Regions from separate parts of the Rhizobium tropici CIAT 899 genome, predicted to be linked through region 2. Evidence: riboswitches for the same ligand, from Rfam matches in the RefSeq annotation. Region 2 holds a riboswitch; each other region holds the start of a gene.

Region 1 (3,969 bases), 290 kb from region 2:
CGTATCGGTCTTGGCGCCGTCATCCTTTTTGGCGTGCTGACCATGGGCTGGGCCTGAGACGTTGGTACCATTCGATCGCAAATAGAAGAGGAGGCGCCGCCCATCAGGGCGGCGCTTTTTGTCTTATGCCCGATCGAGGACGAGGCCACGTCCGGCACCAGAAGCGGCGACCTGATCCTTGAGTAACAGGCTTGCTACTCCTTATTTGTGGCCCACAGTGCATGGAAATGCTGCACAGGCCCATGGCCGCTGCCGATGGAAAGTTGGCCTGCGGCGGCAACCGCGGCGGCGAGATAGGCTTTTGCGGATGCAACGGCTTCGGCAAGCGGCAGGCCTTTGGCGATCTCGGCCGCGATAGCGCTGGAGAGCGTGCAGCCCGTTCCATGCGTATTCTTGGTCGGCAGCCGTTCAGCTTCGAACCAGGTCACATGATCGCCGCTTGCGAGCGCATCCGGGCTTTCATCTCCTTCGAGATGACCACCCTTGACAAGGACAGCTGAAGGCCCGAGCGCTGCCAGCGCACGCGCCTGGCGCGCCATGTCTTCGCGGTTCTTCGCCTCAGCGTCATGCAACAGCGCAGCCGCCTCGGGCAGGTTCGGGGTAATGACGGTCGCAAGCGGCAGCAATCGTGTGGTCAGCACGTCAACGGCATCGGCAGCGAGCAGGGCAGCGCCGCCCTTGGCGATCATGACCGGGTCGAGGACGACGGGCACATCGCGATGTCGCGCCAGAATGTCTGCGACGGCATTGGCGATGGCGGCATTGGCGATCATGCCTATTTTGACGGCATCCACACGGATGTCGGCAAAGATCGCATTGATCTGATCTGCCACGAAATGTGGAGGCACGGGATGGACGCCGGAAACGCCCTGCGTGTTCTGCGCCGTCAAAGCTGTCAGAGCCGCCATTCCATAAACGCCGCGAGCGGAGAGAGCCTTCAGGTCGGCCTGAATGCCAGCGCCGCCGGAGGGATCGGAGCCAGCGATGGATAAGACATTGCGGATCATTGGCGAGCCTCCTTGATGGCGTTCGCTATGAGAATTGTCGCGGCTTGCGGGTCCGGTTGGCCGCATATTGCCGAGACGACCGCGAGACCAACGACGCCGGCTGAGTAAACGCTCGCGGCATGCTCTGCCTTCAGGCCGCCGATCGCGACTGATGGAATGGGGCAAAGCCTGACGATGCGGGCAAGCCCGTCGAAGCCGATCGGCTGCTTGTGGTCGGGCTTGGTGGACGTGGCAAAGACCGGGCCGACGCCGGCATAGTCGACGATGCGGGCATCTATGGAGGAGGCAAGCGCTTCCGTTTCCACCGAGAGACCGAGGATCATGTCCCGCCCGATCATGTGGCGGGCGTCGGCAGCGTTCATATCTTCCTGGCCGATGTGAAGGCCATCGGCGCCGATGGCGATGGCAGCCTCGACATTGTCGTTGACGATCAGCCGAACATTCGTTCCGTGCAGGATTTGCTTGAGGGCACGGCCGGTTTCGATCATGGCTGCGGTCGAAGCCTCCTTGTCGCGAAGCTGGATCATGGTGGCGCCGCCCGCCACCGCCGCCCGCGTTGTCTCCACCATGCCGAGATCACGGCATAGCAGCGGATCGAGGACGAGATAGAGGGATAGATCGAAGTCTTGGTTCATGCTGCCGATATCCTTGCGTCTCGATCCAGTGTTTCCGGGGTAAGGCCTGTGAGGGCATCGAGGAAGCGCCAGGAGAAGGAGCCTGGCCCCTCTGCGTCCGCTCCTGCCTGTTGGCCGGCAACGGCAAAGACCGTAAGCGCCGCTATGGTCGCATCGAACGGATCATCCGGAGCTGCCGCCGCAAACGCACCGACGAGGCAGGTTAGCGAGCATCCAAGTGCGGTTACTTGCGGCATCAATGGCGAACCGCCTGCGATGCGCTTCGCCTTCTGCCCATCCGTCACAAAATCCGTAGCGCCGGTGACTGCGACTATGCAGCCGTGCTTTTGGGCGAGCTGACGGGCGGAATCTTCGGCTTGCTCGACGGCATCGCGGCTATCGACACCCTGGCCGCGGCTCGTCCCGCCGGCAAGCGCGATGATCTCGGATGCGTTGCCGCGAATGATTGCCGGCTTTAGTTCCAGCAAGCGCGTGATGGCATCCCGACGAAACGCAGTCGCATAATGGGCGACGGGATCGAGGACCCAGGGCTTGCCGGCATTGTTTGCCGACTGTGCGGCCTTCAGCATGCCCGCAAGCCAATCCGCGGAAAGCGTACCGATATTGATCGTCAGCGCCCCCGATATAGCGGCAAACTCGTCGGCTTCTTCTTCGGCATGCACCATCGCCGGCGATGCCCCGGCGGCAAGCATCACATTGGCCGCGATATTCATGGCGACGAAATTGGTGATGCATTGCACCAGCGGAGGGTTCGCCCGCATGGTGCGAAGCAGATTGCCCGGTGTGATTTGGTCTTGCATATCGCCCCTTTCAGGCGGGCGAGACGCGTAGGGACGACGTGCTTCAGCTTCGCGAGGTCCCGAGCGACTTCCTCCGCCAGCATGATCTGGTTCAGGTTCGAAGGGTACTTCTCAGCCCGCCGGATAGCGGACGCCCCTGTCTCTCATCTCTCTTCTTTTCGCAGACAAAGGCGGCGCTGTCATCAGCAAATCACAAAAGCCAATCTGACGGCGGCGATCGCCTGCATTTTCGGCGACCTATGCAATAGACGCATTGGTGGAGTGATCTCTTAGCTCTGCAAAAAGCTGCGGGCTTCGACTATATATTTCTCATCGAAGCGACGGGAGCGCCAAGCACGGCTGCTCAGCTTCGAAAGCCCAAGGAAAGGGGATCATCATGAACGTAGCACGCTCTTTCAATAACTGGCGCAAGTATCGTCAGACGGTCGCCGAACTGGGCCGTATGTCCACGCGCGAACTGCACGACCTGGGTATCGATCGCGGTGAAATCCGCAACGTTGCCCGCGCAGCGATCGCTCGCTAACGGCCACGACGGCTCCTTATAAAAGCTGCATTATGCCAGCGCCTGTTCCCCCGAGCAGGCGCTTTTGCTTTATGGGCATTCCGCTCATTCTTCGCCGCCCTAGCTGAAAATTGCTATCGACCCAGCTGCCCGGTTTTCGCATGGCGCATAACTGCCTTGCAAAGAAATGCCTATGAACTGAGCAAAAGACTGGTATGTTCGTCTTCATCGAAGCGATGCATCTCCTCCCGCATCCCTTCGCTTGGCAGACGTCCTTATCCTCCTCCCAGGGACGGCTGCAGGAATAGCGGAACTCCTCCTCCCATCCGCTGTTCGGTTCTTGTAAAAAGCCTGCCGCTCCTCCTCCCGCGGCAGGCTTTTTCGTTTCATGAACCTCCAGACGGTTGGCAATGGCCCAACGTAGCTGAGGAGCCCGCGCTCCAGCCCGGGCGGCAAGAGCGCTTCCGCGTTAAAGAGTGCGCATTCTCCTCTCGCAAAAATGAAGAGCGGGCCCTATGTGCGATCTATGTAGCGCGCTACATCGAAGATCGCCCAAATTCGATTCCCGAAAAAGGAGGATGCCCATGACCGGTTCTGCCGAATATACGCCGCCGAAAATCTGGACCTGGAACAAGGCCAATGGCGGCCAGTTCGCCAATATCAACCGCCCGATCGCTGGCCCGACTCACGAGAAGGAACTGCCGGTAGGACGCCATCCCCTTCAGCTCTATTCGCTTGGAACGCCGAACGGCGTGAAGGTCACCATCATGCTTGAAGAGCTGCTGGCGCTTGGTCACAGCGGCGCTGAATATGATGCCTGGCTGATCAAGATCGGTGAGGGCGACCAGTTCGGCAGCGGTTTCGTTGACATCAATCCGAATTCGAAGATCCCGGCTTTGCTCGACCGCAGTGGCTCGAAGCCGGTTCGCGTTTTCGAATCGGCTTCGATTTTGATGTATCTCGCCGAAAAATTCGGCACCTTCCTGCCGACCGAGCAGCCGGCGCGTGCCGAATGCATCTCCTGG
Region 2 (3,969 bases):
TCGGCACGACATGCACGAGAATTTCGAACGCATATTCACCCTTATGGATGAAAAGACGAAACTTCCGGCTCCCTGGACCCCGGATACCGCCTCTTCCGCATTGACAGCGGTCATCGGCGGCCTGATCACCGAATGGACCCTCGACCGAGGCAGCTTCGAATTGGTCCCGTGTGGACAGATGTTCATAAAGATGGTGCTGAAGACCTGGTTCCCGCTGGCACAGACGCAGGAACTGGCGATTGCCGCAATGATACCGGAAAAAGCCTAGAACGGTTTTACCTTCGGAATTGAAGAGAATCAACGACGGCGGTTTGAAGCTTCTGCCGGGAGCTGAACCGATTTCCCAAAGCTGGAAATAAAAAAGGATCCGGAGGGAAAGCCAGATCCTTTGCTTTGATCGGAGGTCAACCGATCGATGAAAGAAGCCTGACGGATTGGAACGTCAGGCTTCTCTTACCCGGCATTGAGCCGGGTAATTCAATATTAGAAGCTACGCTCGAAGCGCAGGATACCAGCCCACTGATCCTGGTTCACAGAATCGAAGTTGGTGTAGGAGACTTCCGGCTCGATGAGCAGGTTCTTGACCGGGTTCCACTTGACGTTGGTGGTTGCGGCAAAGATCTTCGAATCGGTGTAGGCGAGCTGCAGGTTCCACTTCAGCTTTTCGTTGATCGGAACGCCAACGCCGCCCCAAACAGCCCAGTCACCCCAGCCGCACTTCGATGCATCGTTAATCGGGCAAGCCGAACGATCGAGGTTGGTGCCGGCATACTTGTTCAGCTTGTCGCCATCGGTGTTCCAACCGCCCATCAAGAAGGCCGAGAAGGTACCGAAGTCAGCATCGACACGAGCCTTGATAGCGCCTTCTTCGACGATCGAGTCGTAACCGCCAACGACCTTGAAGCCCCATGCACCGGACTTGAAGCCAGCACCGGCAACGACGTCGGGAGCGTAGTGGTTGCCCTTGTCGTCAGACCACCAGCTGGAGCCATAGGAAGCGCCCGAGCCGCTGGAGTTCGAGTCTTCAACCGAGATCACAGCCGTGAAGCCGTTGCCGGCGTCGTAGTTGTAGGTCAACTGGTTGAGTTCGTACGGACCGTCATAGATCACGTCGTCGTTGATGACGTCGCCGGCATAACCGATGTAGGAGTTGTACTGGGAGTCAGCCTTACCGACGAGGAAACCGCCGAGGCTGATGTTTGCGAACAGCAGCTTCGTGGAAGTGGAGTTACCGTCATTCCAATCCCAACGGATGACCGTGTTGGTCTTCAGCGGGCCGTATTCGGTGTCGGTTGCCGTGTCGACGCTCAGCTCCGCACGGGTGTGCCACAGCGTACCGTTATGGCTGTTCGGGTTGTAGGCATCGTACCACTCGCCTTCGGTACGGACGCGGCCGCCGATCTTGAGGCAGGTTTCAGTGCCTGGAATGAAGAAGTAGCCAGCGCCGTAGGCGTCGCAGATGCGAACGTATTCCAGCGGCTCGGGCTCAGCAGCGACGATCGCGTCAGCCGCATGGGCGCCAGAAACTGCTGCCAGCGCAGCAGCGGAGCCGAGAAGAAGGCTCTTGATGTTCATTTTAAACTCCTGGTTGCAATATGCATTCCAATTTACCGCGAGTACAAAGCTGGAACACCACCCTGAGGATTACGTCAGCTTAAACGCAACCGGGCAGTCCGGCAGATACGCACCTGATGTCGGCTTGAGTCCCCTCTAACCTCCATAATTCACCCCGCGGCAAAGGTTTTGAAATGCCTCTACCGATCCGGCCGATTGCTCGTCCGTAAGACAGTTTATGTCCTATGTTTGGTTTACAAACAGCCCGTATGTTTGTCAATTCTGTGAAACCCGCCCCGGCACTAGACTTGATTGCTGTTGCTTAAATGCAACTGGCGGCTGGCTGGGCCTTTTACTGCCGGAGTATTCAGCCTCGCCAAGGTTTAAGAATTCGCCCCAAATCGAGGCAGTCTTCCCCAATCAGACTCGCGATCCAGAATTTTCATCGGTACCGTTTATGCGGGAACGGGCATGGATCAAGAGCAGCGTCATCGGAGATGACGATCGCGCCTATCGGAGGCTCGCCCCCTGTAGAATCTACGCGCTCCCGCGCCACACTGATCAATCGATTGAGAAGATGCGACCGTCGTTGCGGGGTTGACAGAGAACAAGGGTAAGGCATAGCCTTTTCGTATTCACCAGGGGGGTCCCGGCAAGGGGCTGAGATACTGCTGGACAATGAGGCTTTGCCTCCTGTGGCGCAGTGACCCGTTGAACCTGATCCAGTTCATACTGGCGTAGGGACGGTGCAAGCGCTTGAAGGCTTCGGATTCCCGCGTGGATTCCATGCCGGCGTCTTTCCATCATTCCGGCTGATTGACTGGGTCTCCAACTGCAACTTGGAGCCTCAAACCATGAATATTGCCGCAAAGAACCTCACTCCGACCGTCACCACCGGCCCGCTGCCGGCATCCACGAAAATCTATGTTCCCGGAGAGATCCACCCGGACATCCGCGTGCCGATGCGCGAAATCAGCGTCCATCCGACCTCAGGCGAGCCGCCTGTCATTGTTTATGATTCTTCCGGCCCCTACACGATCGAGGGCGCCGATATCCGCATCGAGGAGGGTCTATCTCAGCTACGCCGCGACTGGGTTCTCGCCCGCGGCGATGTCGAGGCTTATGAAGGCCGGCATGTGCGCCCTGAAGACAATGGTTTCGTCACCGGCGAGCGGCTGACACCGGAATTTCCGGCCAGGCGCCAGCCCCTGCGGGCAAAAGACGGCAAGGCGGTCACCCAACTCGCCTATGCGCGCGCCGGCATCATCACGCCGGAAATGGAATTCATCGCCATCCGCGAAAATCTCGGCCGCAAGGCGAAGGCAGAAGCCCTGATTCGCGATGGCGAAAGCTTCGGCGCCCATATTCCGGATCATGTCACCCCGGAATTCGTCCGCCAGGAAGTTGCAAGCGGCCGAGCGATCATTCCGGCCAACATCAATCACCCCGAAAGCGAGCCGATGATCATCGGCCGGAATTTCCTGGTGAAGATCAACGCCAATATCGGCAATTCCGCCGTGACCTCTTCGATGGCGGAGGAAGTCGAGAAGATGGTCTGGGCCGCGCGCTGGGGCGCCGATACCGTCATGGACCTCTCGACAGGCCGTAACATCCACAACATCCGCGAATGGATCATCCGCAATTCGCCGCTGCCGATCGGCACTGTGCCGCTTTATCAGGCGCTGGAAAAGGTCGGCGGCATTGCCGAGGAACTGACCTGGGAGGTCTATCGCGACACGCTGATCGAGCAGGCCGAACAGGGCGTCGACTATTTCACCATCCATGCCGGTGTGCGACTGCATTACATACCGCTGACCGTCAACCGCGTCACCGGCATTGTCTCCCGCGGCGGCTCGATCATGGCCAAGTGGTGTCTGCATCACCATCGCGAGAGCTTCCTTTATGAGCATTTCGAGGAAATCTGCGATATCTGCCGTGCTTATGACGTCTCTTTCTCGCTCGGCGACGGCCTGCGCCCCGGCTCGATAGCTGACGCCAACGACGCCGCGCAGTTCGCCGAACTGGAGACACTCGGCGAGTTGACGAAGATCGCCTGGGCCAAGGATTGTCAGGTGATGATCGAAGGCCCCGGCCATGTGCCGATGCACAAGATCAAGGAAAACATGGACAAGCAGCTTTCCGTCTGCGGCGAGGCGCCCTTTTATACGCTCGGACCGCTGACGACGGATATCGCGCCCGGCTATGACCACATCACATCGGGCATCGGCGCTGCCATGATCGGCTGGTTCGGGACGGCGATGCTCTGCTACGTCACGCCGAAGGAGCACCTTGGTCTGCCCGATCGCAACGACGTCAAGACAGGCGTCATCACCTACAAGATCGCAGCGCATGCGGCGGATCTCGCCAAAGGTCATCCGGCCGCGCAGGTTCGTGACGATGCTCTGTCGCGCGCCC
Region 3 (3,969 bases), on a different replicon from region 2:
CGAGGATCAGGACCAGCGTGAAGCTGGTGGCGCAGAGCATGAAGATCAGGCCGGCGATGCCGAGAATGAGGCCACGCAGGATGGGCCATTCGATGAAGCGGAAGACCGAGATGGGCCGCATGCCGAGTCCGCCGGCCACGAGCCAATATTCAGCCGGCACACGCTCCAGTCCGGCCAGCATCAGCCGGCAGGCGAGCGGCATGTTGAAGAAGACATGCGCAAGCAGGATACCGGCCAGGCCATAGATGCTGACGGGCTGCGACAGGCCGAGTGCTGATAGCGCCTGATTGAGGAGCCCCTGCCGGCCCCATATGCCGAGCAGGCCGAGTGCGCCGATCAGCACCGGCAGGCCCATCGGCACGGCCATCAGCCGGATCAGCCAAAGCCGGCCGGGAAAGCGCGGCTGGCGCGCCAATGCTCGGGCGACCGGAATGGCGAGCACAATGGAGAGCAGTGTCGAAAGCACCGCCTGCAGCAGTGTGAAGCGTAGGATGCGCAGCAGATATGGGTCTGTGAGCGAGGTGTTGCCGCCGGATTCGATGCCGGCGGAGAGGAGAACAAGAACGGCGATCCCGACGAAGAGCGCAATGCTGCCGAGGCTGAACGTCCCGCCGGAAATAGCGCATCTTCGCTCGGGTGCCGTGAGTATGATCAAGGCATCAGTTGCCGCTGGTGGCGGTCAGCCATTCGTCGATCCACGCCTTGCGGTTCTTGTCGACGTCGGCAGGGCTCATCAGGAAGGTCTTCGAGGGCACCACGAGCTTGCTGAAGGCATCCGGCAGCGGCTCGGAAGTGGCGGAGACCGGCATCATCCAGTTGCTTGTCGGAATGATGTCCTGGAAGCCGGTAGAGATCATGAACTTCAGGAAGTCGCGAGCAAGATCTTTGTTCGGGGAAGCCTTGATGAGGCCGGCGACCTCGATCTGGATATAGTGCCCTTCCGAGAAGGCGGCGGCCTGATAGCGATCCGTCTTGTCCTCGATCATGTGATAGGCCGGCGACGTCGTATAGGAGAGCACCATCGGCGCCTCGCCCTTGGTGAAGAGGTCATAAGCTTCCGACCAGCCGGGGGTGACCGTCAGGATGCGGCCTTTGAGTTTCGCCCAGGCATCGGCGGATTTGTCGCCATAGATCGACTTGACCCAAAGCAGCAGGCCGAGCCCCGGCGTCGAGGTGCGCGGGTCTTCGATGACGATCTTCTGATTGGGATCGCCCTCGACGAGATCCTTCATGCTCTTCGGCGGGTTCTTGATGGTCTGTGTATCGTAGATCACGGCGAAATGGCCGTAGTCGTAGGGCACGAAGACGTCGTCCTTGAAACCGCCGGGAACCTTGAGGGTCGAGGTGTCGACGCCGCTTGCGTCGAAGAGGCCTGTATCCTTGGCTTCGTCGATAAGATTGGTGTCGAGGCCGAGAACGACATCGGCCTTGGTGCCCGTCCCTTCCAGCTTGAGGCGGGAGAGAAGTGCAACGCCATCGGTGACGGCGACGTAATTGACCGTGCAGCCGCAGGTCTTTTCGAAGGCTGCCTTGACCTTGGCGCCCGGACCCCAGTCTGCGGTGAAGCTCTCATAGGTGTAGATGGTCAGGGTCTTGTCTGCTGCCTCGGCCGTCTGGGCAGAAAAAAACGTTGCGCCAGCGGCAAGAGCCAGGCCGGCGAAGAATGACAATAGTGATCGGTTTTGCACGACAGCGCCTCCACTTTGATTTCGTCTTGAAGGGGAAAGGGCGCTATGATTTCGTCACGCGTCTAATCCCTCCGCCGGTGTTAGCCGGATCAGGTTCCGCGGGTTGGCCGGTGAAAGCCTCTCAGCCAAATGTCCTGAAGGACATAAGGCACCCCGTTAGAGCGTCGGCAGATTTAGCCTTGTGACGGAGGGATGACAAGGGAAATGATTCCCTTGTCGATTGCAGCATGAAGTATTTACTCGGCAGCCTCCGCGACCGCCGGGCTTTCGAATTTCTTCGCGGCGCCGGGGAGCTGCACATTCTTCAGCGTCAGCGAGGTCAGGAGACCAAGCATGCAGATGCCAGCTGCCGTCATGAACAACGGGCTGAAGGCGCTCGCGTAGGCGTTGGCGACGGCCTCGCGGGTAATCTCGGGCAAGGCGGCCATCATCTTCGGTGTCAGCTCCTCGATGTTCGGTACGCCGGATATGGAGACGCCGACATTGCCAAGTTTGGCGGCGATGATGGCGCCGTAGATGGAGATGGCGATGGAGGCGCCGCCCATGCGCGACAGCGTGACGGCACCGGTCGCAGCGCCGACGTCGCGCGCTGCGGCTGCATTCTGTACGCCGATAACGGGCACCTGCTGGGCAAGGCCGATGCCGATGCCATGCAGCAGCATCAGGCCGCCAATGAGGGCGATGGGCGTGCCGGCATGGACGAAGGCGAGCGAGGCGAATGCGATGGTACTGCAGGTGGCGCTGGCGACGGCAAACGGCTTGTAACGGCCTTTGGCCGCGATCAGCCGGCCGGCGGAGAGCGAGCCGCAGACGATGCCGCCGGTCAGGAGAATGAACAGCAGCCCGGCCATGGAGGGAGAAAGGCCTGTCGTCGTCTGCAGGAAGAGCGCGAAGTAATTGACCATGCCGATGGCGACGGCGCCGCTGGTGATCGAGAGGATCAGCAGAAGGCCGAATGTCGGATTGCGGAACAGCGTCATCGGCACAATCGGCTCGGGTGCGCGGCGCTCGATGAAGACCCAGGCGATGGCGCAGATTACCCCGAAGGCAATAATACCAAGGCATTGCGGCGATAGCAGCGACCCGAAGAGCTCGCTTCCGTCGGCGGCAAGCACAATGCTTGTCGTCGTCAGGGCAAGGAGGATGGCGCCGGCATAATCGATCTTCGGACGGCGGGCAGGCTTGCGGTAGGGCAGCATGAAGGCGAGGCCGGCAAGCACGATGAAGCCGATCGGCACGTTGACGAGGAAGATCGAACGCCAGCCGAACAGATCGCTCATCGTGCCGCCGAGAACGGGGCCGATGGCGCCCGACGCCATCAGCACGAGGCTCGAATAGCTCTGGTAGCGCGCACGCTCACGCGGCTCGAAGAGATCGGCGTTGACGGCGAAGATCGAGACCATGATGCCGCCGCCGCCGAAGCCCTGAAGAACGCGAGCGGCGATCAGCGTATCCATCGAGACGGCCAAGCCACAGACGGCAGAGCCGACCGTGAAGATCGCGATCGCCGTCATCATCACATATTTGCGGCCGAAGAGATCACCGAGCTTGCCGTAGACGGGCATGACGGCGGAAAGCGAGAGAAGATAGGCCGATCCGATCCAGCCGAAGCGATCCAGATGCCCGAACTCGCCGACGATCGTCGGCAGCGCCGTCGAGACGATCTGGTTGTCGAGCGTCGCCATGAACATGGCAGTCATCAGAAAGAGGAAAAGAATAAGCCGCCGTTTGTGATCCGCCACGAGCGGCGTGAAGCTTGTCTGCATGTCCATGGAGCAAGAACCCGAACTGGGCCGGAACGCTGCGCTATCGAACGAATGCGCGGGACGTCCGGTCTTCATGAGCGAATATATGTGCTATTAGCATATAATTGTCAATGGCAGGTGAGTGCCATTTGCATGTTTTGTTTCCTCCCGATCTCTGCTATGCTTTAGGGATGACATCTGCGACGAATACAAAAGATATCGAAGTTCCGACGCTGGCCGAAGACGAGAAGTTTCTGCGCATCGGTCAGGCGATGATGCGCATGCGCTTGCTGACCGGCCGTCGCATGATCGGCAGGCTCGCCATTCAGCACGTGGCCCCGGGGCTTGAGCTTTCGCATCTCGATGTGCTCGATGTCGTGCGGCGGGCGGAAGATACGGGCGAAGTGACCGTCGGCACGATCGCGGAGCTCTTGCGCATCGATCCATCGCGCGCGAGCCGCATCACTGCCGACATGGTGGCGCGTGGTGTGTTGCGTCGTAAGGCATCGCAGGCGGATGCGCGGCGTATCGTCGTG

The links. A riboswitch is a leader RNA that binds a small molecule or an ion and turns the genes downstream of it on or off. The one in region 2 is predicted to bind thiamine pyrophosphate.
Region 1: it holds a riboswitch for thiamine pyrophosphate, as region 2 does, so the genes downstream of both, thiM (hydroxyethylthiazole kinase) here and thiC (phosphomethylpyrimidine synthase ThiC) in region 2, are expected to answer to the same signal.
Region 3: it holds a riboswitch for thiamine pyrophosphate, as region 2 does, so the genes downstream of both, thiB (thiamine ABC transporter substrate binding subunit) here and thiC (phosphomethylpyrimidine synthase ThiC) in region 2, are expected to answer to the same signal.

Annotation. Positions count from the first base shown of each region.
Region 1 is NC_020062.1:1,035,106-1,039,074, forward strand. Features, by position in the region: gene RTCIAT899_RS26910 (undecaprenyl-diphosphate phosphatase) at 1-57, shown strand, start outside; gene thiD (bifunctional hydroxymethylpyrimidine kinase/phosphomethylpyrimidine kinase) at 195-1,007, opposite strand; gene thiE (thiamine phosphate synthase) at 1,004-1,642, opposite strand; gene thiM (hydroxyethylthiazole kinase) at 1,639-2,442, opposite strand; TPP riboswitch at 2,494-2,590, opposite strand; gene RTCIAT899_RS32680 (DUF1127 domain-containing protein) at 2,819-2,965, shown strand; gene yghU (glutathione-dependent disulfide-bond oxidoreductase) at 3,529-3,969, shown strand, end outside.
Region 2 is NC_020062.1:743,049-747,017, reverse strand. Features, by position in the region: gene RTCIAT899_RS25565 (TetR family transcriptional regulator) at 1-268, shown strand, start outside; gene RTCIAT899_RS25560 (porin) at 484-1,575, opposite strand; TPP riboswitch at 2,185-2,316, shown strand; gene thiC (phosphomethylpyrimidine synthase ThiC) at 2,409-3,969, shown strand, end outside.
Region 3 is NC_020059.1:3,644,690-3,648,658, reverse strand. Features, by position in the region: gene thiP (thiamine/thiamine pyrophosphate ABC transporter permease ThiP) at 1-652, opposite strand, end outside; gene thiB (thiamine ABC transporter substrate binding subunit) at 660-1,652, opposite strand; TPP riboswitch at 1,738-1,854, opposite strand; gene RTCIAT899_RS17820 (MDR family MFS transporter) at 1,925-3,460, opposite strand; gene RTCIAT899_RS17815 (MarR family winged helix-turn-helix transcriptional regulator) at 3,625-3,969, shown strand, end outside.